Regions from separate parts of the Acidovorax radicis genome, predicted to be linked through region 2. Evidence: predicted binding sites of a transcription regulator. Region 2 holds the regulator's gene; each other region holds the start of a gene.

Region 1 (9,644 bases), 1.0 Mb from region 2:
GCGCGACATCAACCTGACCATTGCCAAAGGCGAGTTCGTGGCGCTGATCGGCCACTCGGGCTGCGGCAAGTCCACCCTGCTCAACCTGATCGCGGGCCTCACAACCCCCACCACCGGCGCGCTTCTGTGCGCCAACAAGGAGATCAAAGGCCCCGGGCCCGAACGCGCCGTGGTCTTCCAGAACCACTCGCTGCTGCCCTGGCTGACCTGCTTTGACAACGTCTACCTGGCCGTGGAGCGGGTTTTTGGCGCCAGGGAAACCAAGGCGCAACTCAAGGCCCGCACCGATGCAGCGCTGGCGTTGGTCGGGTTGACGGCGGCGGCACAAAAACGCCCCGGCGAAATATCGGGCGGCATGAAGCAGCGCGTGGGCATTGCCCGCGCCCTCTCCATGGAGCCGCAGGTGCTGCTGATGGACGAACCCTTTGGCGCGCTGGACGCACTGACCCGCGCCAAGCTGCAAGACGAGTTGCTGGAGATCGTCGCCCGCACGCAAAGCACGGTGGTCATGGTCACCCACGATGTGGACGAGGCCGTGCTGCTGTCCGACAAGATCGTGATGATGACCAACGGCCCCGCCGCCACCATTGGCGAGGTGCTGGCCGTCAACCTGCCCCGCCCGCGCCGCCGTGTGGAGCTGGCCGAAGACCCCCGCTACGGGCAATACCGCAAGGCGGTGATCGACTTTTTGTACACGCGCCAGGCGCATGTGGAGAAGGTGGCCTGAGCCGCACGCAGCGCGGCCGCCCCCCGGATGGCAGCGCCATCCGCACGAAAGCCCTGACCGCGTTGTCCGCTGTCAGGGCTTCTCTTTTTTTCCAGGCTACCGCCCGGCCGCCCTATCGCCCTACCGCACCTGGCTGCCGGTGATGTAGTTCTCCATCTGCTCGATGATGAATTTCTGCTCGGAAATGATGTCTTTCACCAGATCGCCGATGGAGATCATGCCCACGAGTTTGTTGTCGTCCACCACGGGCAAGTGGCGCAGGCGGTTGCCCGTCATGAGCTGCATGCACTGCTCGCTGGTCTGGGTGGACCGCACGAACCGCACCGACGTGGTCATCACGTCCTGCACCAGCGTGGCGGCCGATGTGCGCCCCAGCAGGGCAATCTTGCGGGCGTAGTCACGCTCGGTGACGATACCCACAATGGCATCCCCCTGGGTGACCACCAGGGCGCCAATGCCTTTGTCCGCCATCAGCCTGAGCGCATCCAGCACCGACGCCTGCGGCGCGATGGTGTGCACGATGGCGTCGGGCTTGGATTGAAGAATCTTGGCAACAACCGTCATTGGAACCTCCCTCTTGAAAGTTGGAAAGTTGAAACACCTACCACCGCCTGATTTCAGCCCATAAGGCTTGCGAACGCAACCCGCGCAAGCCCGATATCTCGCGAATGGGGGTGGGCACGGCAACTTCGACGCAAGTGTTGCCCTGCTGTTGCAATTGAGGTTCGGGGACAGGGTTCGGGGTGCGGCATGCCCCAGGCGCACAGCAAGCACTGGCTCACCAGCGGGCGGGCATAAAAAAAGGGGCTCCCGCGTGGGGAGCCCCTTTTTGCCCGCCAGACCACCAGACCCGGCAAGGCGCCGGTCTGCAGGTCGTCTGCGGGTCGTCTGCAGGTCAATGGCCAGGCTTATTTGCCCGCGCGCACCTTTGCTACCGCAGCCTGCACGTCTTTCCACAAGCCCTCGCCCACATCGGCGGAAATGCTGGCGTTCACCGCGCCCAGCTTGTCGCGCATGCGGCTGGCCTCGGTGGCAGACAGTTCGTTGATCTGCATGCCCTTGGCCTTGAGGTCAGCCAGCGCCTTGTTGGCCTCATCGCGGGTGTCCTGGCGCTCGAAGTCGCGGCTCTTCTTGGCGGCGTCGAGCAGCACCTTCTGCTCGGCCTTCGAGAGGCCGTCCCAGTATTTCTTGCTGACCAGCACGATCCAGGGGCTGTAGACGTGGTTGGTCACCGTGAGGTACTTCTGCACCTCATAGAACTTGCTCGACAAGATGGTGTTGTAGGGGTTCTCCTGGCCGTCCACCGTCTTGGTTTCGAGCGCGGTAAACAGCTCCGAGAATGGCAGCGGCACCGCGTTGGCGCCCAGGGTCTTGAAGCTGTCGAGGAACACGGTGTTCTGCATCACGCGCAGTTTCACGCCGTCCATGTCTTCAAGCTTGGTGATGGCGCGCTTGTTGTTGGTCAGGTTGCGAAAACCGTTCTCCCAATACACCAGGCCCACCAGGCCTTTTTCCTGGAGCTTGTCCATCACGCGCTGCCCCACCGGGCCGTCCAGCACCGCGTCGGCTTCGTGGGTGTTGTTGAACAGGAAGGGCGTGTCCCAGATCGCCATCTCCTTGGTGATGCCCACCAGCGTGGCGGTGGAGCCCACCATCATCTCCTGCGCGCCGCCGATCAGCGCCTGCTGCATCTGCACGTCAGAGCCCAGGGCGGCCGCACCAATGGCGCGCACCTTCATCTTGCCGCCCGAGGCTTTTTCGACCTCTTGGGCAAACAGCTTGGTGGCACGCCCCTGGTTGGACGCTTCGTTGAGGCCGTAGCCAAAGCGGACGATGCGCGGCTTGAAGTCTTGCGCGGCGGCCTGGAACGAGCAAGCCAGCGCGGCCACTGACAGGGCGGCGAGCAGGGTGCGACGGAAAGTTTTCATGGTTGTCTCCATTGGCAAGGGAAAGAAAGGCACGGGAAAAGAGGGGGAAAAGAGGGGGCAAACGCCATCACCGCATCCACAGCACGGGTGCGGTCACGAGCTGCGGGAACACGACCAGCAGCGCAAGAATCAGCACATAGGTGAGCAAAAACGGGTTCACGCCCTTGATCACGCTGTGCATCGAGATACGCCCCACCCCGGCCACCACGTTGAGCACGGTGCCCACGGGGGGCGTGATGAGGCCGATGGCGCCGTTGAGCACGAACATCAGGCCGAAGTACACCGGGTCGATCCCCGCCTTGACGGCGATGGGCAGCATCACGGGCGCAAAGATCAGGATGGTGGGCGTGAGGTCGAGCGCGGTGCCGATGAGCACCAGCACGATCATCATCACGGCCATCAACAGGCGCGGGTTCTCCACCAGCGGGCCCAGCCAGCCGGTCAGCACCGTGGGCAGGTCGGCCAGCGTGATCATGTAGCTGGCCACCTGGGCACCAGCGCACAGGAACATCACGATGGACGTCGTCTTGGCCGCGCGCACCAGCACGCCGTAAATGTCGGCCACCTTCATTTCGCGGTGGACGAACAACGCCACCACCAGTGCATAGAACGCAGCCACCACGGCGGCTTCGGTGGGGGTGAAAACGCCAGACTTCATGCCACCAATGATGATGAGCGGCATCAGCATGGCCCAGAAGGCACGCACCGTGGCGCTCAGCCGGTCCTTGACGGGCAAGGGCTCGCCCTGCGGCAGGTCCAGGCCGCGCAGCACCCAGCGCCACGCAAAGATGAGGCCCCCACCCATCATCAGCCCCGGCACGATGCCCGACACAAACAAGGCCGAGATCGAGGTGTTGGTGGTCACCCCATAGATCACGAACGGCATGGACGGCGGAATGATGGGCGCAATGATGCCGCCCGACGCGATCAGCCCGGCCGACGTGTTCATGGGGTAGCCCTGCTGGCGCATCATGGGCAGCAAGATGGTGGCCAGTGCGGCCGTGTCGGCCAGGGCAGAGCCGCTCATGCTCGCCATGAGCACCGCCGCGCCAATGGCCACGTAGCCCAGCCCGCCACGGATATGGCCCACCCAGGCCTGCGCCATGTCGATGATGCGGCGGCTGATGCCGCCCGAGTTCATGAGCTCGCCCGCCAGGATGAAAAACGGCACCGCCAGCAGCGGAAAGCTGTCCACCCCCGCCACCAGGTTCTGGGCCAGGAGCTGCGTGTCAAAAAAATCGAGCACCCAGGCCATGGCGGCGCCGGTGAGCACCAGCGCCAGGCCCATGTTCATGCCCGTGCCCATGAGCACCAGCATGCCCAGCGAAAAAACAATAAAAGCCTGTGCTTCGGGTCCCATGGTCACTCCACCTCGGCGCCGTGACCAAGGTCCAGCGGCTTGCGTTGAATCAATTCGATGGTCGCCATCACGCCGATGGCCAACGCACACAACAAGGCGGGCAGCGGCAGCAGGGCCGCCGGGTAAGCCATCACCACCGACCGGCTCTCCATGCCCACCACCACCTGCTGCCAGGCTCCCCAGGCCAGCATGGCGCTTGCGGCAATCACCAGCAGCCGGATCACCGCCGTCAACACGCCAAAGGCCACCGGGCGTTTGGCCAGCAGCCCCGCCAGGCTGGTAAAGGCCATGTGCTCACCCGCCGGGTAGGCCGCCGCAGCACCGATGAAGACCATCCAGACAAACAGCAGGCGCGAGAGCTCTTCGCTCGCCGCGATGCCACTGCCAAAGCCGTAGCGCAGCACCACGTTGACGAACACGGCCACGGCCATCACGCCCAGGCAACCCGCTATCAACACCTGGGAGGTTCTGGCGAATCGGCTCAAGGGCTCAGCGGCCGCCGCCTCGGGATTCAATGGGGTGCTCATGCAACCTCCTTCGTGGCAATCCAGGCCGAAGCCTGCTGCTGCAATGTGGACAGATCCAGCAACGCATCCAGCCGCAGCACGCCCGCCTCGCCCACGGGCGATTCGAGCGTGGCGAACTGGCTGTCTACGAGTGCGGTCGAAAAGAAATGGGTGCCCGCACGGGCCGCCACCCGCTGCCCGGCACTCGCACGGTCAATCTCCAGAAAGACGAAACGCAGCCCGGGGCAGGCACTGCGCAAACGGTCGCGGTACACCTTCTTGAGGGCCGAACACGTCAGCACCACCCCGTGCGGTTGCGCCTGCAGCAACTGCCCCAGCGTGGCCAGCCAGCCCTCGCGGTCTGCGTCGGTCAAGGCGATGCCGCGCCGCATCTTTTCGCGGCTGGCGGGGCTGTGGTGGTCATCCCCCTCGATCAGGGGCAGGCCTTCGGCCTGAGCCAACGCGGCACCCACGCTGGACTTGCCGCAGCCGGCCACACCCATGACCACCAGAAAAACCGATGATGGCAAAAAACTCATATTGGTAGCGCTATCCCATTGATCCACAAAAAAAGCACCCGTACAGGGTGCCTGCAAAAGCCAGTGCAAATGCGCCAAACATGCGATAAAGCGGTCTGCAGCCTTGCCCAAGGTTTTGGACAGCGCTATCCTACCCAAATCAACACCCATCCCAATAAGGGTAATCCCTTGAAAAAACCCGAGACAAAACGCCGCTCCAGCGGGCGCATCACGCTGACTGACGTGGCCAAGGCCGCAGAAGTGAGTCCGATCACGGCGTCCCGCGCGCTGCGCGGAGAGCGGGGCGTGGCCCATGGGTTGGTGTTGCGGGTCAAGGAAGCGGCAGAGCAACTGGGCTACGTGCCCGACCCGGCCGCGCGCGCGCTCGCATCGCAGCGCAGCGTGCAGGTGCCCGTGCTGGTGCCGCTGCTGTCCAACGCGCTGTTTGTGGACGTTCTCGAATCGGTGCACCGCACGTTGGTGCCCCTGGGCTACCAGGCGCTGATCGGCGTCACCCACTACGACCCGCAAGAAGAAGAGCAGCTTTTGCGCACCTATCTGGCGCACCGCCCCGCCGGCCTGCTGGTGACCGGTTTTGACCGCACCGAAACCGCGCGCCACCTCATCGCCGCCAGTGGCGTGCCCTGCGTGCACCTGATGGAGATGACGTCGGCGCCCGGCGTGTACTGCGTGGGGTTTTCGCAGCACGACGCAGGCCACGACATGACCGACCACCTGCTGGCGCGGGGCTACCGCAAGGTCGCTTTTGTGGCCGCGCAGCTCGACCCGCGCACCATGCAACGCGCCGAGGGCTACCGCCGTTGCCTCAGAGACGCGGGCCTGTATGACCCCAAGCTGGAGCTGCTGAGCGCGCAGCCCTCGTCCATGCGGCTGGGCGGTGAGTTGCTGGAGGAATTGCTGCGCACCCGGCCGGGCGTGGATGCCGTTTTTTTCTGCAACGACGACCTGGCCCAGGGCGGCCTGCTGGCCGCGCAGCGCATGGGCATCGCCGTGCCTGGCCAGGTGGCGATTGCAGGCTTCAACGATTTGGCGGGCAGCGACCAGATGCCCCCGCCGCTGACCACCGTGCGCACCCCCCGCGCAGCGATGGGCGAAGCCAGCGCCCGCATGCTGCTCACGCTGATGCGCGGCGAAGTGCCTGAGTGCAACTCGGTCGACCTGGGGTTTGAGCTGACGGTGCGAGCGAGCACGTGACAGGCCGGACGCGTGACCAGGGGGTGACCGATGCGTGACAACGTGGGTCGAGGTTTGTTTTGAATTGTTTGAGTGTTTCTGGCCTCTAGCGCTTATGAAATAAGCGCTAGCAGCTATCTTTTTGAGAGTCATTGCGCTTTTTGCGCTGTATGGGCCCGGCTTCCAAGCACGCCTGCCCGCGCAGGAAATCGACCCCACCAGACCGAGGCGGCGGTCCCGCCCGCGTGTCGCTGAACCACCCCTTGCGCAGTCCATTACGTGAAGGTGCGCTACCGGGGGCTCATGAAGAACACGGCGCAGATCGTCACGCTGTTTGCGCTGGGCAATCTGTGGATGGCAAGGCACAAGTTGCTGGCCTGCATGGGGCAGGTGCGCGTGCAGGGGGCGTAAAGCCTCCGATATAGGGGCAATGGCCCTCGCCAAACGCCTGCTGGGTGCGCTGCGCACGCCTCATTACTCAAAGCGAGTGCTGTTTTAGTTCAGGCATCGCTGTGACATAGCCAGAACCGATTCGTGAAGAGCTTCCCTAGAGCCATAAAACACCTAAATCAATCAAGCCCAGCCCAACACCCCTGCCTGGATCTGCTCACGCCGGGCCTCGGTGCGCACCGACATGTAGCCCGTGGGTTGGTCGCCCTGCATGAGCGGTGTGACATTGGCCATCACCCAATAGAAGCTGCCGTCCTTGCGCCGGTTTTTGACGGCGGCCGACCAGGGCAGGCCGCTGGCAATGGTCTGCCACATGTCCCGGTAGGCCTCTTCGGGCATATCGGGGTGGCGAACGATGTTGTGGGGCTGGCCCAGAAGCTCATCCCTGTCGTACCCGCTGACCTCGATGAACATCGGGTTGCAGTACAGGATGCGGCCCTTGAGATCGGTGGTGGACACCAGGGTCTGGCCTTTGGGAAACGCATATTCGTGGGTGCTGACCGGCAGATTGACGCGCATGAAACCCCCTCCATCTGAAAGATGCGCGCCATCCGGATGATGGATGCGGTAAGCCGCGCGATTGAAGCGCCCAATTGAAACGCCCAATTCATCGTAATGCTGAAAACATTCGATTACAAATAGAGAAGTCGCCAATCCACGCAAAGTGTCACCGTCGTGGTGCAAACGCCTACACACAAAGCCACCGAGCGGGCACCGCACTGATGGAGGGCGGCCAGCCGGCCCGGCGTCCAACGGCGGCCCCCTCTTGCGGCGGCGCTTTCACCCATCGTCCTGGCCCCGGCACCCAACACGGTGCAAAACACTGGCATGGCCATTGCTTATCCGCAGGCAACGACCCGAAAGGGTCACGCAACCCGCCTGTGCAACGGCGCGCAGACGGATTGCCAGGACGAAGGCGTCCCCACATGCGGTTCCGAGACTTCGGCGGCGCATCGTGCGGACGCCTTTTTTGTTTTTCGAATCGCCCAGGCGATAGAACCGACGGAGTGGCTCACGATGAAAAAACCCAAGCTGGTGATGGTAGGTAACGGCATGGCCGGTGTGCGCACGCTGGAAGAGCTGCTCAAGATGGCCCCGGATCTGTACGACATCACGGTGTTTGGGGCCGAACCCCACCCCAACTACAACCGCATCCTGCTCTCGCCCGTGCTGGCGGGCGAGCAGACGATCGACGAGATCATCCTCAACGACTGGTCGTGGTACGCCGACCACCACATCACGCTGCACACCGGCTTCACCGTGACCGATGTGGACCGCGTGCGCCGGGTGGTGAGCGCCACCAGCAAGGACGGTGACGTGATCACCGCCGAGTACGACCGCCTCATCATGGCCACGGGCTCCAACCCGTTCATCCTGCCCATCCCCGGCAAGGACCTCAAGGGCGTGCTGGCCTACCGCGACATTGCCGACACACAGGCCATGATCGACGCGGCAGCCACCTACAAACACGCCGTGGTCATCGGCGGCGGTCTGCTGGGCCTGGAGGCCGCCAACGGCCTGATGAAGCGCGGCATGCAAGTGAACGTGGTGCATGTGGGCGACTGGCTGATGGAGCGCCAGCTGGACGACGTGGCCGGCAAGATGCTGCAAAAGTCGCTGCAAGAGCGCGGCATGCAGTTCTTGATGAAAGCGCAGACCCAAGAGCTGGTGGGCAACGCCGAAGGCCGCGTGGCCAGCGTCAAGTTCAAGGACGGCACCGAGGTGCCCGCCGACCTGGTGGTGATGGCCGTGGGCATCCGCCCCAACACTCAGCTCGCCGAAAAGATGCGCCTGCACGTCAACCGCGGCATTGTCGTGAGCGACACCCTGCAGACCACCACCGACGCCCGCATCTACGCCGTGGGCGAATGCGCCGCGCACCGAGGCATTGCCTACGGCCTGGTGGCCCCGCTGTTTGAGCAAGGCAAGGTGCTGGCCAACCACCTGGCCGAGTTCGGCATCGGCCGCTACCAGGGCTCGCTCACGTCCACCAAGCTCAAGGTGACGGGCATCGATCTGTTCAGCGCAGGCGACTTCCAGGGCGGCGACCACACCGAAGAGATCGTGATGAGCGACCCCTTTGGCGGCGTGTACAAAAAGCTCGTCATCAAGGACGACAAGCTGGTGGGCGCCTGCCTGTATGGCGACACGGTGGACGGCAGCTGGTACTTCAAGCTGCTGCGCGACGGCCGCAGCGTGAGCGACATCCGCGACAAGCTGATGTTTGGCGAATCGCACCTGGGCGACACCGGCCACCAGGGCCAGAGCAAGGCCGCCGCCATGGCCGACAGCGACGAGGTCTGCGGCTGCAACGGCGTGACCAAGGGCGCCATCTGCAAGGCCATCAAGGACAAAGGCCTGTTCACGCTCGATGAAGTGCGCAAGCACACCAAGGCCAGCGCATCGTGCGGCTCGTGCACCGGGCTGGTCGAGCAGATCATCATGTTCACCGCCGGTGGCGACTACAGCGCCACCCCCAAGACCAAGGCCCTGTGCGGCTGCACCGACCACGGCCACCAGGCGGTGCGCGACGCGATCCGCGCCAACAAGCTGCTCAGCATTGGCGACGTGTTCAAGTTTATGGAGTGGAAGACGCCCAACGGCTGCGCCACCTGCCGCCCCGCCGTCAACTACTACCTGATCAGCACCTGGCCCAAGGACGCCAAGGACGACCCGCAAAGCCGCGCCATCAACGAGCGCAGCCACGCCAACATCCAGAAAGACGGCACCTACAGCGTCATCCCCCGCATGTGGGGGGGAGAGACCACGGCCGACGAGCTGCGCCGCATTGCCGATGCGGCCGACAAATACAACATCCCCACCATCAAGGTCACGGGCGGCCAGCGCATCGATTTGCTGGGCGTGAAGAAGGAGGACCTGGTCAATGTGTGGAAGGACATCGGCATGCCCAGCGGCCATGCCTATGCCAAGGCGCTGCGCACGGTCAAGACCTGCGTCGGC
Region 2 (9,644 bases):
CATCGCCTTCACCATCGGCAAGTTTGGCCTCGGGTCGCTGGTGAATCTGGCCTGGCTGGTGGGCTCGTTCTACCTCACCTCGGTCCTTTTTGTTGTGGTGATCCTGGGCATCGTGGCTCGCCTGTGTGGCTTCTCGGTGATCAAGCTGATCCGCTACCTCAAGGCCGAGCTGCTGCTGGTGCTGGGTACGTCCTCATCCGAATCGGCCCTGCCTTCGCTGATGGAAAAAATGGAAAAAGCCGGTTGCAGCAAGTCGGTGGTTGGCCTGGTGGTTCCCACAGGCTACTCGTTCAACCTGGACGGCACCAACATCTACATGACGCTGGCTGCCCTGTTCATTGCCCAGGCTACCAACACCCACCTGACACTGAGCCATCAGGTGGCCCTGCTGCTGGTGGCTATGCTCAGCTCCAAGGGCGCAGCCGGTGTGACGGGCGCTGGCTTCATCACCCTGGCCGCCACGCTGGCTGTGGTGCCTGAAGTGCCGGTGGCCGGCATGGCTCTGATCTTGGGCGTGGACCGCTTCATGAGCGAATGCCGTTCGCTCACCAATTTCATCGGCAACGCCGTGGCGACGGTGGTGGTCTCGCGCTGGGAAAACGCGCTGGACCACGACCGCCTGGATGCCGCCTTGAACGGCCATGCACTGCCGGCCCCTCATACCGCCATCGCCGCCGCGCCCGTGGGCGCCGGGGCCCGCGCTGTGGCCTGATCCCGTCTCTGCGACTGCGTTCGCAGCGGTGCGTGTCTTCGGGCACGCACCGTTTTTTTTGGGGAAGGCGGCACCGCGGTATGGACGAGTGTCGCTGAGCCCGTCTCGCCGCATGTGCAGGGTGCAGGGCTGGGGTCGGCTCGTTCAAGCACAATATCTGCCAACCCTGTCTCTGCCAATCCGCGTGTTTCACAGCGGCGCTTCAATGGATACAGGGCATTACAAGGAACGCTCATGACCCTCGAAGCCATCCTGGCCGCCCTGCACGTGGTGGCGATCCTGACCTTTGTGGTCTTTTTGTCCAGCCAGGCCGCGCTGTGCCGCATCGAATGGCTCAACGCCGCCGTGGTCGAGCGCTTGGCCCGGCTCGATGTGATCTATGGCGTGGCGGGGGTGGTGATGATCGGCAGCGGCATAGCGCGTGTCATCTGGGGGGTCAAGGGTGCGTCGTGGTACCTCTCGCAGCCGCTGTTTCACATCAAGATCACTATCGTTCTGGCCATGGTCATCTTGTCCTTCGTTCCATCGCTCGCCTTTCGCCGCTGGCGTCGCGACCTGCTGAGCACGGGAGCCCTGCCCGGTGCGCCAGAGGTCGCCAAGGTGCGCCGCCTCGTGATGACCCAGTCGCACGTATTGCCGGTGGTGGCGGTGATTGCCGTCTTCTGGGCCCGCGGCTGGTAAGCGCTGCCATGGGCGTGCGTTAGCCGGTCAGACTGAACGCTGTCTGGCTCGGCCGATGCGTGTTTTGAAATGAAAAAAGCCCGCCCGGATTGCACCGGCGGGCTTTGGGATAGCAATGCGTGGGTTGAGCGATTACTTGCTCAGGCATTCCTTCATGAAGGCCTTGCGCTCATCGCCCTTTTTACCCTTGGCATCCACGTTACAGGTCTTCATCTTGGTTTGCTGCGTTGCCGGCTTGTCGGCAGACAGGCATTCCTTCATGAAGGCCTTGCGCTCGTCGCCCTTCTTGCCAGTGGCTTCGGCATTGCAGGTCTTCATCTTGCTTTGCTGCGTGGTGGGGGCCTTGGCTGGCGCGGAGGCGGCGGCGGCGGGGGCATCGGCAGCATGTGCCGTGGCCATGGAGAGGGTCAGGCCAATCGCGGTCATCAGGGAAAGCAGTTTCTTCATGTAATGCTCCTGCAAGGTGGGACAGAGCCCCTGGGTGAAGTGCCACCCAAGACGGGCTGTACAGCATAACGCCTGGGACGAGAATCCGGATGACGGCCGACCCGTAGAATCCGCACATGCTCTCCGTCAAACTGGAATTGCTCGCGGCGCTCGCCGGCGAGCTGGAAAAACTGTCTCCCGGCGCCGCTGCGCGCGCCGCTTTTGAATCGCCCAAGGTGGCCGCCCATGGCGACTTTGCGTGCACCGCCGCCATGCAGCTGGCCAAGCCGCTCAAGCTCAACCCGCGTGCGCTGGGTGAGCAGCTCAAGGCGGCGCTGGAGGCCACACCTGCCTTTGCGCGCTGGGTGCAGGCCATCGACATTGCCGGGCCGGGTTTTCTGAACATCCGTCTCCAGCCCGCTGCCAAGCAGGAAGTGGTGCGCGAGGTGCTGGCCGCTGGTGAGCGTTTTGGCCACCAGGCTGGCAATGGCCGGCAGGTGCTGGTCGAATTCGTCTCGGCCAACCCCACGGGCCCCCTGCATGTGGGCCACGGCCGCCAGGCTGCGCTGGGCGATGCCATCTGCAATCTCTTTGCCACCCAGGGCTGGAAGGTGCACCGCGAGTTCTATTACAACGACGCGGGCGTGCAGATCCAGACGCTGACCAACAGCACCCAGCTGCGCGCCAAGGGCTTCAAGCCTGGTGACGAATGCTGGCCCATCGACCCAGAGAACCCTGCGAGCAAGGCGTTCTATAACGGCGACTACATCCAGGACATCGCCAACGACTTCCTCGCCAAAAAGACCGTCAAGGCCGACGACCGCGAGTTCACCGCCAGTGGCGACGTGCAAGACCTCGAATCGATCCGCCAATTTGCCGTGGCCTACCTGCGCAACGAGCAGGACAAGGACCTGCAGGCCTTCAACCTGAAGTTTGACGAGTACTACCTCGAGTCCAGCCTGTACACGAGCGGCCGTGTCGAGGCCACGGTGAACAAGCTCATCGCCAATGGCAAGACCTACGAGCAGGACGGCGCGCTGTGGCTCAAGAGCACCGACTACGGCGACGACAAGGACCGCGTCATGCGCAAGCAGGACGGCACCTACACCTACTTCGTGCCCGACGTGGCCTACCACATCGCCAAGTGGGAGCGTGGCTTTACCAAGGTGGTGAACATCCAGGGCACCGACCACCACGGCACCATCGCCCGTGTGCGCGCCGGCCTGCAGGCGGCCGATGTGGGCATCCCGCAGGGTTACCCCGACTACGTGCTGCACACCATGGTGCGCGTGGTCAAGGGCGGCGAAGAGGTCAAGATCAGCAAGCGCGCGGGCAGCTACGTCACGCTGCGCGACCTGATCGAATGGACCAGCAAGGACGCTGTGCGTTTCTTTTTGCTCAGCCGCAAGCCCGATACCGAGTACACCTTCGACGTGGACCTGGCCGTGGCGCAGAACAACGACAACCCGGTGTATTACGTGCAATACGCGCATGCGCGCATCTGCTCGGTGCTGCGCGCCTGGCAAGAAGCCGGTGGCGGCGATGTGGCGTCGCTCAAGGATGTGGATCTGTCGGCCCTCGAGGGCCCCCAAGCCCAGGCGCTGATGCTGCAACTGGCCAAGTACCCCGAAATGCTCACGGCCGCGGCCGACGGTGAAGCACCGCACGATGTGACTTTCTACCTGCGCGATCTGGCCGCCAGCTACCACAGCTATTACGACGCTGAGCGCATCCTGGTGGACGATGAAATCGTCAAGCGCGCGCGTCTGGCCCTTGTCGCCGCCACGGCGCAGGTATTGCACAATGGTTTGGCCGTGCTGGGAGTTTCAGCCCCAGCCAGAATGTGAGCAATAACTTAGATTATGAAAAAGCAACAGACAGGCGGGACCGTCATCGGCTTCATCGTCGGTGTCATTGTGGGCCTGGGAGCCGCTTTGGCCGTGGCGGTCTACGTGACCAAGGTGCCCGTGCCCTTCCTCAACAAGGGCAATGGCCGGGGTGTCGACATGGATGCCGCGGAATCCCAGAAAAACAAGAACTGGGACCCCAACGCCCCGCTCTATGGCAAAAACCCCGCGCGGCCCGTGACCCCAGCGCCCGCCGCCACGCCCGCCGTGGCTGGTGTGGCGTCGGCGCCCGCGCCTGGTAACGTTGCTGTCGCGCCAGTGGCTCCCAAGCCGGCCGCCAGCAAGCCTGAAGCCGCCAAAGCCGAGAGCAAACCGGGCGCAGACCCGCTGGGCGATCTGGCCGTGGCCAAGGCTGCGGCCAAGGGCAATGTGGACCCGTTTGACTATTTTGTGCAGGCCGGTGCGTTTCGCACCCAGCCCGACGCCGATGCGCAACGCGCCAAGCTGGCGATGCTGGGGTGGGAGGCCCGTGTGAGCGAGCGTGAGCAAAATGGCCGGCCCGTGTTTCGCGTGCGTGTAGGCCCCTTTACCAAGCGTGACGACGCCGAGCAGCTCAAAGACAAACTTGTCACTGCCGGGGTAGAGTCTGCGCTGGTGCGCGTGCAGCGCTAGCGCGCCAGCCAATCAATGGCCCGGTTGCTTCCACCGCGTTGTCAATGCCTGGGCCGGGCGTGTGTTGGTGAGGTCTGAACTTTTTGCGTGGGCATGGCTCACATTCCCCATACTGAACCAGGAGAGTCTTTTTCATGAAACGCCGTGAGTTTTCTTTGTCTACCGCCTCTGCGGTTGCCGCTTCTGCCCTGACGCTGCCCATGGCCCCTGCGGCGTTGGCCCAGGCCCGCCAGTTCAAAGAGGGTAAAGACTACAAGCGGCTCGACAAGCCCGTGGCACCCGAGGCGCCTGCTGGCAAGGTCGATGTAATCGAGTTCTTCTGGTACAGCTGCCCCCACTGCAACGCTTTTGAACCCACGCTGGATGCCTGGGTGAAAACAGCCCCTAAGGACCTGGCCATCCGCCGCGTCCCTGTGGCGTTCAATGCCAGCTTTGTGCCACAACAAAAGTTGTATTACGCCCTCGAAGGCATGGGCAAGCTTGACGATGTCCACGTCAAAGTGTTCCGTGCGATCCATGTGGAAAAGCAAAAACTTGCCAAGGATGATGAAATCTTTGCCTGGATCGGCAAGCAGGGCCTGGATGTTGCCAAGTTCAAGGAGGTCTACAACTCCTTCAGCGTGTCCAACCAGGTGCGCCGCGCTTCCCAGTTGCAGGATGCCTATGGGGTGGAAGGCGTTCCGTCCATGGGTGTGGCGGGCAAGTACTACACCGACGGCACCATGGCGGGCAGCATGCAGACCGTGCTGCAGGTGGTGGAATCCTTGGCTGCGACGGCCCGCAAAGGCTGAATGTTCCAGTGGCCGCACGCAGGCGTTGCAACCTGTGGCGGCTACATACCCCCTCAAAACTGCTCGCTCGCGCGGGCTTTTTTGTGGCCGGGCCACTCCAAGACAAAAAACAAAAAAAGCGGCCCCTTCGGGCGGGGGTACGCTGTTCAGCGCGGGAACATTTTGTTTTTTATACCCCTCCCGGCGGTGACGAGCCCCTGCCGCTTTGTGCACGCAAGATGCTCTGTGGTGAATGGGGGGCTTTTATTGCACGGTGGGTGCCCTTGGTGGCTACAATGACTGCAAGATTCGTGCCCTATGAAAAATCGCAGCCTCCTCCCGATCCTCCTGCTCACGGCCTTGGCCGGTGTCCATGGTGCCGTCCATGCCGAAAAGGCCGACCGCGCCAAGCCCATGAACATCGAGGCGGATGCCCTGCGCCACGATGAGCTCAAGCAGACCAGCGTGTTCACGGGCCGCGTGGTCATGACCAAGGGTTCCATCGTGCTGCGCGGTGCGCGGCTGGATGTGCGCCAGGACGCTGACGGTTACCAGTACGGCGTGGTCACGGCAGAAGCGGGTAAACGCGCGTTTTTCCGCCAGAAGCGCGACACGTTGCCGGGCGCCCCCGATGAGTTCATCGAGGGAGAAAGCGAAACCATCGAATACGACGGCAAGGCCGACAACGTGCGTTTCATCACCCGCGCCGAATTGCGCCGCTACCGGGGCTCCGCGCTCAGCGATGAGATCACCGGTGCCGTGATCGTCTACAACAACCTCACGGACGTGTTTACAGTGGACGGCCAGCGTACCCGCTCCACCAATGCAGCCGGTGATGTGCCCACCCCTGGCAGCCGCGTACGCGCAGTGCTCGCGCCCAAGGATCCGCCGCCCGGTGCTGCCGCCCCTTCGCCCGCAGCACCCTCGTCGGGCCCGGGGTTGCGGCCGAGCAACAGCCTCAGCGGCGGCGCCAAGTGAGCGCGCGGCCTGAGGTGTCCGGCGCTGACTCCCGGCCGGGCAGTCGCCTGGAAGTGCAGCATCTTGCCAAGTCATATGGCAGCCGCAAGGTGGTCAAGGACGTGTCGCTGGTCGTGCAAAAAGGCGAAGTTGTCGGGTTGCTCGGCCCCAACGGCGCTGGCAAGACCACGTCGTTTTACATGATCGTCGGGCTGGTGCGCAGCGATGCCGGCGACATCCGCATCGATGGGCACTCGGTGGCTGACATGCCTATCCACCGCCGGTCTCGCCTGGGGCTGTCGTATCTGCCCCAAGAGGCGTCCATCTTCAGAAAGCTGTCGGTGCAAGAGAACGTGCGCGCCGTGCTGGAGTTGCAGCATGACGACAACGGCAAGCCTCTGGCGCGTGCGGTGATCGAAGAGCGCCTCACCGCATTGCTGCAGGAACTGCGCGTGGAGCACCTGCGCGACTCCTCCGCGCTGGCCTTGTCCGGTGGCGAACGCCGGCGTGTCGAGATTGCGCGCGCCCTGGCCACGCAGCCGCGTTTTATCCTGCTGGACGAACCCTTCGCCGGTATCGACCCCATTGCCGTGATCGAGATCCAGCGCATCATCGGCTTTCTCAAGGCGCGCGGCATCGGGGTGCTCATCACTGACCACAACGTGCGCGAGACGCTGGGCATTTGCGACCACGCCTTCATCATCAGTGATGGCAGCGTGCTGGCCCAGGGCACACCGTCAGAGATCGTGGACAACCCCGAGGTGCGGCGCGTTTACCTCGGCGAACATTTCCGCATGTGAGCATGGTCCTCACGCAATGAAGCCTGGTCTCTCGCTGCGCGTTTCGCAGCACCTTGCACTGACACCCCAGCTCCAGCAGTCCATTCGGCTGCTGCAGTTGTCCACGCTTGAACTGTCGCAAGAGGTCGAGCAGATGCTCGACGAAAACCCCTTTCTGGACCGCACGGACGAAGAGGCACCGCGCGAAGAGTTTGGCCTGGACGCGGCCGACACGCCTGCGCAGGCCGACGACTACAGCGCCGATGATGCTCTTTATTTAGGAGCTGCTAGCGCAATCACCACAAGCGCTGAGGGCCAAAATGATGCTGAATCTTCAGGCGGCGGCGCTGAAGAACCCGACTGGAACGGCGACGGCACCGTGGAAATGGCTCCCAACGACGCCGAATGGGGCGGCGATGCGCCCGCCCGCAATCGCAACGACTCCGAAGGCGACGAGGCCGACGCCACCGAGCTGGCCCGCTCACACGAGTCGCTGACGGCCTTCTTGCATCGCCAGGCGCTGGCGCTGCGCCTGTCCGAGATCGACCGCGCCGCGCTGAGGTTTCTCATCGAGTCGCTCACCGACGACGGCTATCTTGAAGATTCACTCGAAGAGCTCGCCATCAGCCTGGCCGGTCCCGATGATCTGGCACAGATCGAAGAGCTGGTGCACCGATTTACCGTGGCCCAGCGCCTGCTGCAAAGCCTCGAACCCACGGGGGTGGGCGCTCGCAACCTCGCCGAATGCCTCACGCTGCAGCTCAACGCATTGGCCCGCGGAGAAGACGGCGACGGTGATGCCGACCCCGACACCGTGCAGACCGCGCTGCGCATCTGCCAGCAGCCGCTGGAGATGCTGGCCCGCCGCGACATCCGCCGCCTCACCCAGCTGTGTGGCGATGGCGAGGAGCGCACACGCGCCGCCATGGCCCTGATCGCGCGGCTGGAGCCCCGCCCCGGGCGCAGGTTCGTGGATGTGGAGCGCAACATCATCGTGCCCGACGTCATTGTGCGCAAAGCCGGGCGTGCCAATGGGCGCGATGGTCAGCACAACTTCATCGTCAGCCTCAACCCCGACGTAATGCCGCGCCTGCGCGTGCACGACATCTACGCTGGCGCCCTGCGCGGCCACAAGGGCGGCGAGGGCCATCAGGGCATGCAGCAGCGGCTGCAGGAGGCGCGCTGGTTCATCAAGAACATCCAGCAGCGCTTTGACACCATCTTGCGTGTGTCGCGCGCGATCGTCGAGCGGCAAAAGAACTTTTTCACCCACGGTGAGCTGGCCATGCGCCCCCTGGTGCTGCGCGACATTGCCGATGAGTTGGGCCTGCACGAATCCACCATCAGCCGCGTCACCACCGCCAAATACATGGCCACGCCGATTGGCACCTACGAGCTGAAATATTTCTTCGGATCGGGCCTGGGCACCGAGACCGGTGGCAATGCATCGAGCACCGCCGTGCGCGCGCTCATCAAGCAGTTCGTGGCGGCCGAGAGCCCCACCAAACCATTGTCCGACAGCCAGATCGCCGAAATGCTCAAGGAGCAGGGCATTGAATGCGCGCGCCGCACCGTGGCCAAATACCGCGAGGCGCTCAAAATTGCGCCAGCCAATCTGCGCAAGGCGCTGTAGCCGATTTCTTTCAGGGCGGCGCGCATGAAGGCGCGGCGCACGTTACAAGTGCGCAGCACTCGGCCAAGTGGCGCCAGTGCCGCACCTAACGAGCTGGCCCTGTATCCCCGTACGTTTTCCCTCTGACACCGCCCATGGCACGCATCGTTTTTGACCTCCATTCGCACTTCGGTTTTGCCACCGAAATGCAGATCTACATCAGCCACGTCAACCAAGGCGGGCATCTGGACAACGCGCAACTGCTGAGCCTCGTGTCCGAAGCGCGCGTGCGGTTTTTCCAGTCGCTGGGTTACCCTGAGGCCGACGTGGGTGGTTTGTCCATTGTGGTGGGCGACATCGTGGCGCAGTACAAGTCCGAGGGCTTTCATGGCGAGACGATGTGTGTGGAGATGACCCCATCGGATTTCAACCGTTATGGTTTCGATCTCGTGTTCCGAATGACTGAAAAGTCCCGGCGCCGCGAGGTGGCGCGCGGCAAGATTGGCATCGTTTTCATCGGCAGGGCCGGCCGCAAGGTGGCGCCTATTCCCGACTCCATTCACCAATTGCTGCTGCAGCGTGCGGCGTCCGGCGGCACCCCTGCCGCCCTTTGAACGATGCGCGTATCCTTGCATCCCGTCTTATGAACCAACTCCAACTTTTCCTCCCCTGCGCCGCCGGCGTCGAGAGCTACCTGGCCGACGAAGTACACGCCATCACCGGCCTCACGGGGCAAGACCTGCTCATGGGCCGCGGCGGTGTGCTGCTGAAGGCCTCATGGCGCGATGCGCTGCTGCTGAACCTGCACAGCCGCCTGGCCCAGCGCGTGCTGGTGCAGCTGGCGCACCGCCCGTACCGTTCCGAGAACGACCTGTATGCCGCCGCGAGCGATGTGGCCTGGGAGATCTGGTTCACCACGCGCCAGACCTTCAAGGTCGAAGTGACGGCGCAGCACAGCCCGCTGCAGAGCCTCAATTTCGCGGGCCTCAAGGTCAAGGATGCGGTGGCCGATCGCTTTCGCGCCAAGAGCGGCGTGCGCCCCGATGTGAATACGCAGTGGCCCGATGTGCGCATCCACCTGCACCTGACCACCGACGAAGCCACCATCTACATCGACACCTCGGGCGAGCCGCTGTTCAAGCGCGGCTGGCGCAATGTGAGCGAAGGCGGGGCCAAGGGTGATGCACC
Region 3 (9,644 bases), 720 kb from region 2:
AAGAAAGGCGCCGGCTCAATGCGCGTCTGGCAACACGGGGGGCCGCGCCTTGCGCAATGGATGGCGCAGGCGCGCACGGTCAGCCCACAAAGGTGGCAGCGAAAAACCCAGCAGCAACAGCGCCAGAGGCAGCACAAACACAAAACCCACGTGTTTGAAGCCCGCCGCGCCCGCCACGCCACCCACCAGAAACATGCCCAGCAACCCGGCATACAGCCGCAGCCGCACATGGTTGGCATGCACCTGCGACTCCGGCGGGGCGCCGGTGCGGTTCCAGTAGAGCATCTTGCCCAGCTCGATGCCCACGTCTGTCACTATCCCCGTCATGTGGGTGGTGCGGATCTGCGAGGACGACATCTTGGTGACGGTGGCGTTTTGCAGCCCCATGATGAAAGAAAGCAGCAGCACCGTCATGGGCACGGCAAACGGGGTGGGCCAGTTGAGGGTAATGGCCCCCACCAGGCCAAACACCAGCATGAGCAGCGCCACCAGCAGCAGCGGCATGGCATAGCTGCTGTGCAGCTTGCGCTGGCGCGCCCAGTTGACCATGATGGCGGTAGTGGCCGCACCGCTGATAAATGCCAGCAGCGCCCCCAGCGCGCCCAGCACCAGCGCCATGTTGCCCAGCACCAGGTTGTCCGCCAGCATCGATACAAAACCCGTCATGTGCGATGTGTAGAGGTGTACCACCAGAAACCCGCCGGCGTTGACAGCCCCGGCGTTGAACGCGAGCAGCAACCCCAGCATGCGGTTGCTGGCCACAGTGCGGTGATGGCCGGTGAGATGGCGAAGGCGACGCATGCAGATGAAAGGCGGTTGAGCGAACGGTGGCGTTGCAGTGGAATGAAATGAAATGAAATGGAACGGAGGCGGTGACAGCCTACCCGCCGCGCTCCATGCGGCCGGGGTTGAAGATGCCCGCCGGGTCGAAGCTCTGCCTGAGCCGCGCATGGATCTGTCCCACGGCCCGTGATGCATGGTCAAAACCACCGCTAGCGCTTGATGCACAAGCGCTAGACGCTATAAAAACAGAAGCACTCCCACCCACAGCCTGCGCGGCCTTGCGCAGCTCCTCGCCAACGGATTCTGGCGCCTGCACCCAGCGCAGCGCTCCGTGCCACTCGACCAGCGGCTGCGCACCGTCGGGCAGGGCCAGCACCGGGGCCGTGGCGGGCACGGACAACCGCCACAGCGCATGGCCTGGCTGTGTGGCGCGGGCCGCAAACCAGGGCAACGTCTGCTCACGGCAGGCCGCCCAGTCGGGGGCCACGGTGGCGTTGTCCATGCGGGTGCCCCCCATCGTCCGGCAGGCAGCCTCTACCGCCGCCACCGCGCCACGAAGGCGCACATACAGCGTGCCGGCACCGGCACTGCCGTCCTGCACCCAGCAGCTCGCGTTCAGCGGCAGGGGTTGCCCGCCCCAGGCGTGCAGCTTGCGCAAGGCGTCGGCCTGGTTGCATTCAAAACGCAGCGTGGCCTCGGCGGGCGCGATGGGCAGCACCTTGAGACTGATCTCGGTGAGCAGGCCCAGCGTGCCCCAGGCACCCGCCATAAGGCGCGACACGTCGTACCCCGCCACATTTTTCATGACCTGGCCGCCAAAGGTCAGCAGCTCGGCACGCCCATTGAGCAGCGTGACACCCAGCAGGTAGTCGCGCACCGCGCCCACACTGGCGCGGGCCGGGCCTGACAAGCCGGCAGCCACCATGCCGCCCACGGTGGCCGCGTCTTCGGGGCCACGCGCAAAGTGGGGGGGTTCAAACGGCAGGCACTGCCCGTTCCCGGCCAGCACGGCTTCCAGTTCGGCCAGGGGGGTTCCGGCACGCACCGTCACCACCAGCTCACTGGGCTCGTAACTCACGATGCCGCTGAGGCCCCGGGTGTCGAGCACCTCGCCATGCAGGGCCAGCCCGTGGAAGTCTTTGGTGCCCCCGCCCCGGATGCGCAAAGGGGTCTGGTCGGCCGCAGCGGCGCGCACACGGTCAGCAATCGATGCAAGAGTGGAATCCATCTGCGCATCGTAGCGGCAGCGGCCGCAGGGCAGCCCGATACAGCGTGTGAATTTTTTGAACGCCCCCCGTGCAAATCGCTGTGGGCCGCGCAAGCAAACCCGCAGGGCCAACGTGTCTACGCAAAAAGGCCCGCCGTTGCCGGCGGGCCGAAACACCTGAAGGAGTAACTCGCTTGTTTTTGTTGCCACGCTGCGGTGCCACCAGACACCGCAGCACGTGGATGCCAGCGGTATCAGCGGTTGTACGCCGTTTCGCCGTGTGAAGTGATGTCCAGACCTTCGCGTTCCGCTTCTTCCGAGACACGCAGGCCCACCAGCAGATCGGCAATCTTGTAGGAGATGAAGGCCACCACACCCGACCACACGATGGTGAACAACACGCTCTTGACCTGGATCCACACCTGAGCGCCCATGGCAAAGGTGTCGGGGGTCAGGCCGCCGGTGCCGCCGAGGCTTTGCGACGCAAACACACCGGTCAGGATGGCGCCCAGAATGCCGCCCACACCGTGCACGCCAAACACGTCAAACGCGTCGTCCACATTGAGCAGGCGCTTCAAGCCACCCACACCCCACAAGCAGATCACACCAGCCAGCAGGCCGAGCACGATGGCGCCCATGGGGCCGACAAAGCCGGCGGCGGGGGTCACGGCCACAAGGCCTGCCACCGCACCAGAGGCCGCGCCCAACATGGATGCCTTGCCCTTGTGCAGGCCTTCACCGGCGATCCACGACAGCGTGGCTGCAGCAGTGGCCAGCACCGTGTTCACGAATGCCAGACCAGCGTTGGCGTTGGCAGCACCGGCAGACCCGGCGTTGAAGCCAAACCAGCCCACCCATAGCAGGGATGCACCCACCATGGTCAGCGTCAGGCTGTGGGGCGTGAGCGCCTCTTTGCCGAAGCCGATGCGTTTGCCCACCATGTAGGCACCCACCAGACCGGCGATACCGGCGTTGATGTGCACCACCGTGCCACCGGCAAAGTCCAGCGCACCGTCAGCACCCAGCAGACCGCCGCCCCACACGATATGGGCCATGGGCACATAGCTGAAAGTGAACCAGAGCACCGCGAAAATCAGCACCGCAGCGAACTTCATGCGCTCGGCAAACGAGCCCACCACCAGTGCAACGGTGATGGCGGCAAACGTGCCCTGGAACGCGAAGAACACATATTCGGGGATGGTGATCAGTGCACCAAAGGTCTCCTGGGTCACTCCCTTGAGGAAGATCTTGTCGAACCCGCCGAAGAACTTGCCCTCGCCAGAGAACGCCAGGCTATAGCCATAGATGGCCCACAGCAACGAGATCAGCGAGAAGATCACGAAGACCTGCACCAGCACCGACAACATGTTCTTGGAACGGCCCAGGCCGCCATAGAACAGTGCCAGGCCCGGGATGGTCATCAAGATCACCAACAAGGTGGAGGTCAACATCCAGGCGGTGTCGCCCGAGTCGATCTTGGGCACGGGGGCCGCAGGCGCAGCAACAGGGGCTGCCCCCGCAGGCGCCGCGACCGCAGCGGCAGGCGCGTCAGCAGCGGGCGCCGCGGTGGCCTCGGAGGCTGGGATGGCGGGGCTGACCGGGGTTTGGGCCAACACAGCCGAGCCACCCGACAGCAGACTCAGCCCCAGGATAAAGGAAGCAAGCAGTTTTTTCATGGCGTTTCTTCTCTTGTTTCGTGTGATGCGGCGGGCCCTTACAGGGCTTCCTTGCCGGTTTCGCCGGTGCGGATGCGCACCACCTGCTCCAAATGGGTCACGAACACCTTGCCGTCGCCGATCTTGCCGGTGCGTGCTGCGTTTTCGATGGCCTCGATCACGCGCTCGACCAGGTCGTCCGAGATGGCGGCCTCGATCTTCACCTTGGGCAAAAAGTCCACCACGTATTCCGCGCCGCGGTATAGCTCGGTGTGGCCCTTTTGGCGGCCAAAACCCTTGACCTCGGTTACCGTGATGCCTTGCACGCCGATGTCCGAGAGCGCTTCGCGCACCTCGTCCAGCTTGAAGGGTTTGATGATGGCTGTCACCATTTTCATTGGGAAATCCTCCGGTCGGGGCGCCGCTGGCGCCCATTGAGATACGACTGACGCAAAACGGGTTCAGGCAAGACGCTTACCCTGTGGGCACGCGCTTTGTGCATCCTTGTCGGCGTCAGTCCTGCGAGATTTACAGGGTTTTGGTCAGCGTGACGATCACGCGGGACTTGTTGATGGGACCGAAAAAGTCCTTCTTGTTGGCGCCCACAACGGCACCGCCCAGCGACAGGCCCGAGCCGAAGTCATAGGCCGCGCCCACGCTGTAATCCATGTAATTCGGCGCGGTGATGTCACTCGCAAACCGGGTGAAACCCACCGAGGCCTTCAGCGTGATGCTGGGCGCCACTTCCTGCGCAAACGCAAAGTTCAGATAGCCTGTGTTGCGCCCCTTGAAGCCTGGCCCCGCGTAGGCGAAGTAGTCTTTGGACAACGTGTGCGAATACTTGGCGGTCACGGGGCCGAAGGTGGCTGCGCCATAGGCCTCGGTGGTGTTGCCGTTGCTGTTGCCGGGGTAGATGTACGTCAGCAGACCGACATCCAGATCCGCCCCACCCGCCTTGAATTTGTAGCCGCCATACAGATCGGACTCGATGGAATTGCCCGACAGCCAGTCCACGCTGGAGTTCCAGTTGCCCACGTACCAGCCGGACTCTCCGAAGGCATAGTCAAACCCGCCTTGAATCGCTGGCTTGACGGTCTTGACCTTGGAAGTGTCCTGGTCCTGGCCACGGAACTTGTAGTTCGTAGTCAGGCTGATGTTGCCAGTGAGCTGGGCGCTGGCCAGCAGGGGAAGAGCTGCGACAAGGGCAACGCCCAGGGACTTGATGATGGCGTGGGTCATGATTCCTCCGGTGGACAAAGTAGGGATGACCGCTTTAAGCATGGACCGTGCCACACTGCATGGCGACCGCTCTTCGCCTTGTTGCGCCGAGTTACAACAAACGCCGGTACAGTCAGGCAACGCGGGCCCGCCACCCAGCACCCAACTGGTGCAATGCGTTGCCGGGACGCACTAAAAGCCCATAAAACGCACCCATCTGGGGAGAAACTACTTCATGAGTCTTGCTTTGGTGCAAAGTCGCGCGCTTGTGGGGCTGCAGGCCCCTGCGGTCACCGTTGAAGTGCACCTGGCCAATGGCCTGCCCAGCTTCACCCTGGTAGGTCTCGCTGAGGTCGAGGTCAAAGAAGCCCGCGAACGCGTGCGCTCGGCGCTGCAGAACGCGGGGCTGGAGTTCCCGACCAACAAGCGCATTACCGTCAATCTCGCCCCTGCCGACCTGCCCAAGGATTCCGGCCGCTTCGACCTCCCCATTGCCTTGGGCATCCTCGCGGCCAGCGGGCAGATCGATGGCGCGCAACTGGCGGGGTATGAGTTCGCGGGCGAACTGTCGCTGTCCGGCGAATTGCGCCCCGTGCGGGGCGCGCTGGCCACCAGCCTGGCGCTGCAAACGCAGCAGATCGACGCCCAACTGGTGCTGCCGCCCGGCAGCGCCGAAGAAGCGGCCCTGGTGCCCGCCGCCCAAGTGGTGCGCGCCTGCCATCTACTGGATGTGGTGCAGGCCTTTTTGCCACCGGGCAGCGTGGCTGGTGGCGATGCCGATATCCCCAACGACGGCTGGACACGGTTGCAGGCCACCCCCATGGCGGTGAGCAACACCGGCCCCGACATGGCCGACGTCAAGGGCCAGGCCGCCGCCAAACGCGCGCTGGAGATTGCGGCGGCGGGGGGGCACAGCGTGCTCATGGCAGGCCCGCCCGGCTCGGGCAAGTCGATGCTGGCGCTGCGTTTTGCGGGGCTGCTGCCTGCCATGACGGTCGAAGAAGCACTAGAGAGCGCGGCCATCGCCAGCCTGGCCGGGCGTTTCAGCCCCGACACCTGGGGCCGCCGGCCCACCGGAACACCGCACCACACCGCCAGTGCGGTGGCGCTGGTGGGTGGCGGCTCTCCACCCCGGCCCGGCGAAATTTCGCTGGCCCACCAGGGCGTGCTTTTTCTGGATGAATTGCCGGAATTCCCCAGGGCAGCGCTGGAGGCCTTGCGCGAGCCCCTGGAGACCGGGCACATCACCATTTCGCGGGCGGCGCAGCGGGCAGAGTTTCCGGCCCGGTTTCAGATGATTGCGGCCATGAACCCCTGCCCCTGCGGCTTTCTGGGCTCGCCCCAGCGCGCCTGCCGGTGCACGCCCGACCAGGTGGCACGCTATCAGGGCAAACTCAGCGGCCCGCTGCTCGACCGCATCGACCTGCATGTGGAAGTACCCGCCCTGCCGCCCGACCAACTGGTGCAGGCACCCGCAGGCGAGGCCACGGCCACCATGCGCGAGCGGGTGGAGCGTGCGCGGGCCCTGGCCATGGCCCGCCAGGGCAAAACCAACCAGGCGCTGCAGGGCCAGGAGATCGACGACCACGTGCACCTGGACGCAGCAGCGGCCAAGTTCCTCAACGTCGCTGCAGCGCGCCTGGGCTGGTCGGCCCGCAGCACGCACCGGGCGCTGAAGGTGGCGCGCACCATCGCCGACCTGGCAGGCGCGCCCACCACCGAGGTCAGCCATGTCGCCGAGGCGGTGCAATACCGCCGTGTGTTGCGTGCGCCGGGCTGAGATCGTGAACACGTTCTGAAGGCTGCTGCAGACCCGTGCGACCGGCCTGGTGTTGCCTGCGCGCCCGTGGCGGCCCTCACCCCAGGCTCAAAGAAACATGCCACCCGACGCTTCAATGCGCTGTGCGTTGACCCAGCGTGTGGCCGGTTGCAGCAGGGCTGCCACCAGCGGGCCAATGTCTTCGGGCTGGCCCACACGGCCCAGTGCGGTGTGGGTAGCCACGTAGGCATTGAGCTCGGCGTTGTCACGCACGGCGCCGCCGCCAAAGTCGGTTTCGATGGCACCAGGGGCCACCACATTCACGGCGATGCCGCGCGGGCCCAACTCTTTGGCCAGGTAGCGGCTCAGCACCTCGATAGCGCCCTTCATGGCTGCGTAGGCGCCGTAGCCCGGCAAGGCAAAACGCGCCAGGCCCGACGAAAAATTCAGGATGCGTCCGCCATCGTTCATCAACGGCAGCAATTGCTGCGTGAGAAAAAACACCCCCTTCAGATGCACATTCACCAGCGCGTCGAACTGCGCTTCGGTGGTGTCGGTGATCGGGGCATGCACGCCCATGCCAGCGTTGTTGACCAGAAAATCAAACCGCTCGCGTTGCCAGTGGGTCTTCAGGGCCTGCGCCAGCTCGCCGGCAAACCCCTCAAAACTGCGCACGTTGCCCACGTCCAGCGGCAGGGCCACGGCACGGCGGCCCAGGCGTTCGATCTCGGCCACCACGGTTTGCGCTTCGGTGGATTGCTTCAGATAGGTCAGCACCACGTCGATGCCGCTGCGGGCGGCGGCCAGTGCCGCGCTGCGGCCCAGGCCCCGGCTGCCGCCGGTAATGAGAACGATGGAGGCCACCGGATTTGAAGAAGTGGAAGCTGATGTCATGGCTGAATCCTTGGGGGTGTCATACGCCCGGCCACCCAACGTGGCCGGAACAGATGGGCACTTTATTGACATCCATCCACCGGATAAACAGCGCAAAATTGGATTGATTGTCCAATTATTGAAAACAATGAACCCTCTCGATCAGATGCAAATCTTCGCCCGCGTGGCAGAGCTGAGCAGCTTCACACAGGCGGCGCAGGTGCTGGGCATTCCCAAAGCCAGCGCCTCCCTGGCGGTGCAGCAGCTGGAGGCCCAGCTGGGCACGCGCCTGCTGCACCGCACCACGCGGCGCGTGCAGCTCACCCAGGACGGGCAGGCCTATCACGACCGGTGCAAGGACCTGCTGGACGATGTGGACGAGCTGCAAGCCATGTTCCACCAGCCCGAGGGCACGGCGCTGCGCGGCCGGGTGCGCATTGACATGTCTACGGGCGTGGCGCGCCACATGGTGTTGCCAGCACTGCCTGAACTGCTGCAGCGCCACCCGCAGCTGGAGGTGGAAGTGAGCAGCACCGACCGCCGCGTGGACCTGGTACGCGAGGGGTTTGACTGCGTGATCCGCGTGGGCCCGGTGGCCGAACCCGGGCTGGTGGCGCGGCCACTGGGCCATGTGCGGGTGGCCACCTGCGCCAGCCCCAGCTATCTGGCCCAAAGGGGCACACCGAGCACGCTGGACGACTTGGCGCAGCACGAACTGGTGCATTACGTAAGCACCCTGGGCACCCGCTCGGCAGGGTTTGAGGTGATGGAGGGCGGCAACGCCGCCTTCTTGCCCATGGCAGGCCGCGTCACCGTGAACAGCGCCGAAGCCTATCTGGGCGCCTGCCTTGCGGGGCTGGGCCTGATCCAGGTGCCGCTCCTGGGTGCACAAGACCTGGTGGAGCAAGGCCTGCTGGTGCCCGTGCTGACCGCACACCCTCCGCCGCCCATGCCCGTCACGCTGCTGTATGCCCACCGGCGCCACCTGCCCCAGCGGGTGCGGGTGGTGATGGACTGGCTCGCCAAGGTGGTTCAGGCTCGCCTGGTGTGAAGGTGGGGTGTCGCTTCGCTCACGGAAGCTCGCCAGGCCATGACAGACGAGGTGAGGTGAAGGGGAGCGGCGAAGGAGCTACCTTTTTGATAGCTACCCGCGCTAGATCAATCTCGCCTGCAGGCCAATTTCATTAAAATCGTCGCACGGGGTGCCTCTGCACCGCCGCCCCTTCAACCCCATGGCCCCCCGCACCCGTCTATTGCCCCCCCTTCCCCTGCCCGATGCCCCAGCGTGCGCGCAACCGGATGCTGTCGCGCCTGGCCAGTCGGTGGATGCGGTCAGCACCAGTTATCTGCGTACGCTGGTGGGCTACAACGCGCGCCGTGCATCGCTGTCCATCATTGACGTGTTCATGCAGCGCATGGCGGTGTATGGGCTCAAGGTGGTGGATTTTTCGGTGCTCTCGCTGGTGGCGCACAACCCCGGCGTTACGTCACGCCAACTGTGCGCCACGCTCAACGTGCTGCCGCCCAACATGGTGGGGCTGATTGCCTCGCTGGAGCGGCGCGGCCTGATCGAGCGCCGCCCCCACCCCAGCGACGGACGCGCCATGGGGGTGCACCTCACCCCTCAAGGCGTGGAGTTGACGGCACAGGCAGAGCAGACCGCCGCGCACCTTGAGGAAGACGCCACGGCCCGCCTCACGGCCACCGAGCGCAAGACGCTAATCCGCCTGCTGCAAAAGGTCTACGACTGACCAGGCGGCCGCAGCGGGCCTGGCTGTATCAAGCGGCAGCCACCGCCTGGGGCTTGTCCAGCCCCAGCAACCGCACCGCATTGCCCTTGAGGATGCCGGGCATGACCTCGGGCTTGAAGCCTGCTTCCTGGAAGTCCTTCATCCAGCGTTCGGGCGTGATGAGCGGGTAGTCGCTGCCGAACAGGATGCGGTCTTTGAGCAGCGTGTTGGCGTACTGCACCAGCTGCTTGGGAAAGTACTTGGGGCTCCAGCCCGACAGGTCGATCCACACATTGGGCTTGTGCGTGGCCACGCTCAATGCCTCGTCCTGCCACGGAAAACTCGGGTGGGCCATCACGATCTGCATGTCGGGGAAGTCGATGGCCACATCGTCCAGGTGCATGGGGTTGCTGTACTCC

Evidence for each region. Region 2 encodes sigma-54, which starts transcription at its own class of promoters, with help from an activator protein. Its sites were predicted from a motif close to TGGCANGNAANCTGCTTT; they were not measured.
Region 1: the regulator sigma-54 is predicted to act here: its motif matches at 7,508-7,525, upstream of nirB (nitrite reductase large subunit NirB).
Region 3: the regulator sigma-54 is predicted to act here: its motif matches at 4,920-4,937, upstream of KI609_RS01295 (TorF family putative porin).

What each region holds. Positions count from the first base shown of each region.
Region 1 covers NZ_CP075184.1:3,567,874-3,577,517, forward strand. Annotated here, with positions in the region: gene KI609_RS16320 (ABC transporter ATP-binding protein) at 1-727, shown strand, start outside; gene KI609_RS16325 (CBS domain-containing protein) at 848-1,291, opposite strand; gene KI609_RS16330 (TRAP transporter substrate-binding protein) at 1,636-2,655, opposite strand; gene KI609_RS16335 (TRAP transporter large permease) at 2,723-4,015, opposite strand; gene KI609_RS16340 (TRAP transporter small permease) at 4,018-4,542, opposite strand; gene KI609_RS16345 (gluconokinase) at 4,539-5,024, opposite strand; gene KI609_RS16350 (LacI family DNA-binding transcriptional regulator) at 5,229-6,254, shown strand; partial or broken gene KI609_RS16355 (IS5/IS1182 family transposase) at 6,510-6,644, shown strand; partial or broken gene KI609_RS16360 (PAS domain-containing protein) at 6,828-7,202, opposite strand; gene nirB (nitrite reductase large subunit NirB) at 7,701-9,644, shown strand, end outside.
Region 2 covers NZ_CP075184.1:4,576,671-4,586,314, reverse strand. Annotated here, with positions in the region: gene KI609_RS21035 (dicarboxylate/amino acid:cation symporter) at 1-712, shown strand, start outside; gene KI609_RS21030 (DUF2214 family protein) at 947-1,393, shown strand; gene KI609_RS21025 (PsiF family protein) at 1,526-1,840, opposite strand; gene argS (arginine--tRNA ligase) at 1,957-3,666, shown strand; gene KI609_RS21015 (SPOR domain-containing protein) at 3,682-4,338, shown strand; gene KI609_RS21010 (thiol:disulfide interchange protein DsbA/DsbL) at 4,473-5,129, shown strand; gene lptA (lipopolysaccharide transport periplasmic protein LptA) at 5,427-6,086, shown strand; gene lptB (LPS export ABC transporter ATP-binding protein) at 6,083-6,865, shown strand; gene KI609_RS20995 (RNA polymerase factor sigma-54) at 6,882-8,477, shown strand; gene KI609_RS20990 (acyl-CoA thioesterase) at 8,612-9,070, shown strand; gene KI609_RS20985 (THUMP domain-containing class I SAM-dependent RNA methyltransferase) at 9,100-9,644, shown strand, end outside.
Region 3 covers NZ_CP075184.1:297,308-306,951, reverse strand. Annotated here, with positions in the region: gene KI609_RS01315 (YoaK family protein) at 16-801, opposite strand; gene glcE (glycolate oxidase subunit GlcE) at 881-2,011, opposite strand; gene amt (ammonium transporter) at 2,245-3,666, opposite strand; gene glnK (P-II family nitrogen regulator) at 3,705-4,043, opposite strand; gene KI609_RS01295 (TorF family putative porin) at 4,174-4,884, opposite strand; gene KI609_RS01290 (YifB family Mg chelatase-like AAA ATPase) at 5,099-6,643, shown strand; gene KI609_RS01285 (SDR family oxidoreductase) at 6,731-7,516, opposite strand; gene KI609_RS01280 (LysR family transcriptional regulator) at 7,644-8,546, shown strand; gene KI609_RS01275 (MarR family winged helix-turn-helix transcriptional regulator) at 8,728-9,246, shown strand; gene KI609_RS01270 (amidohydrolase family protein) at 9,275-9,644, opposite strand, start outside.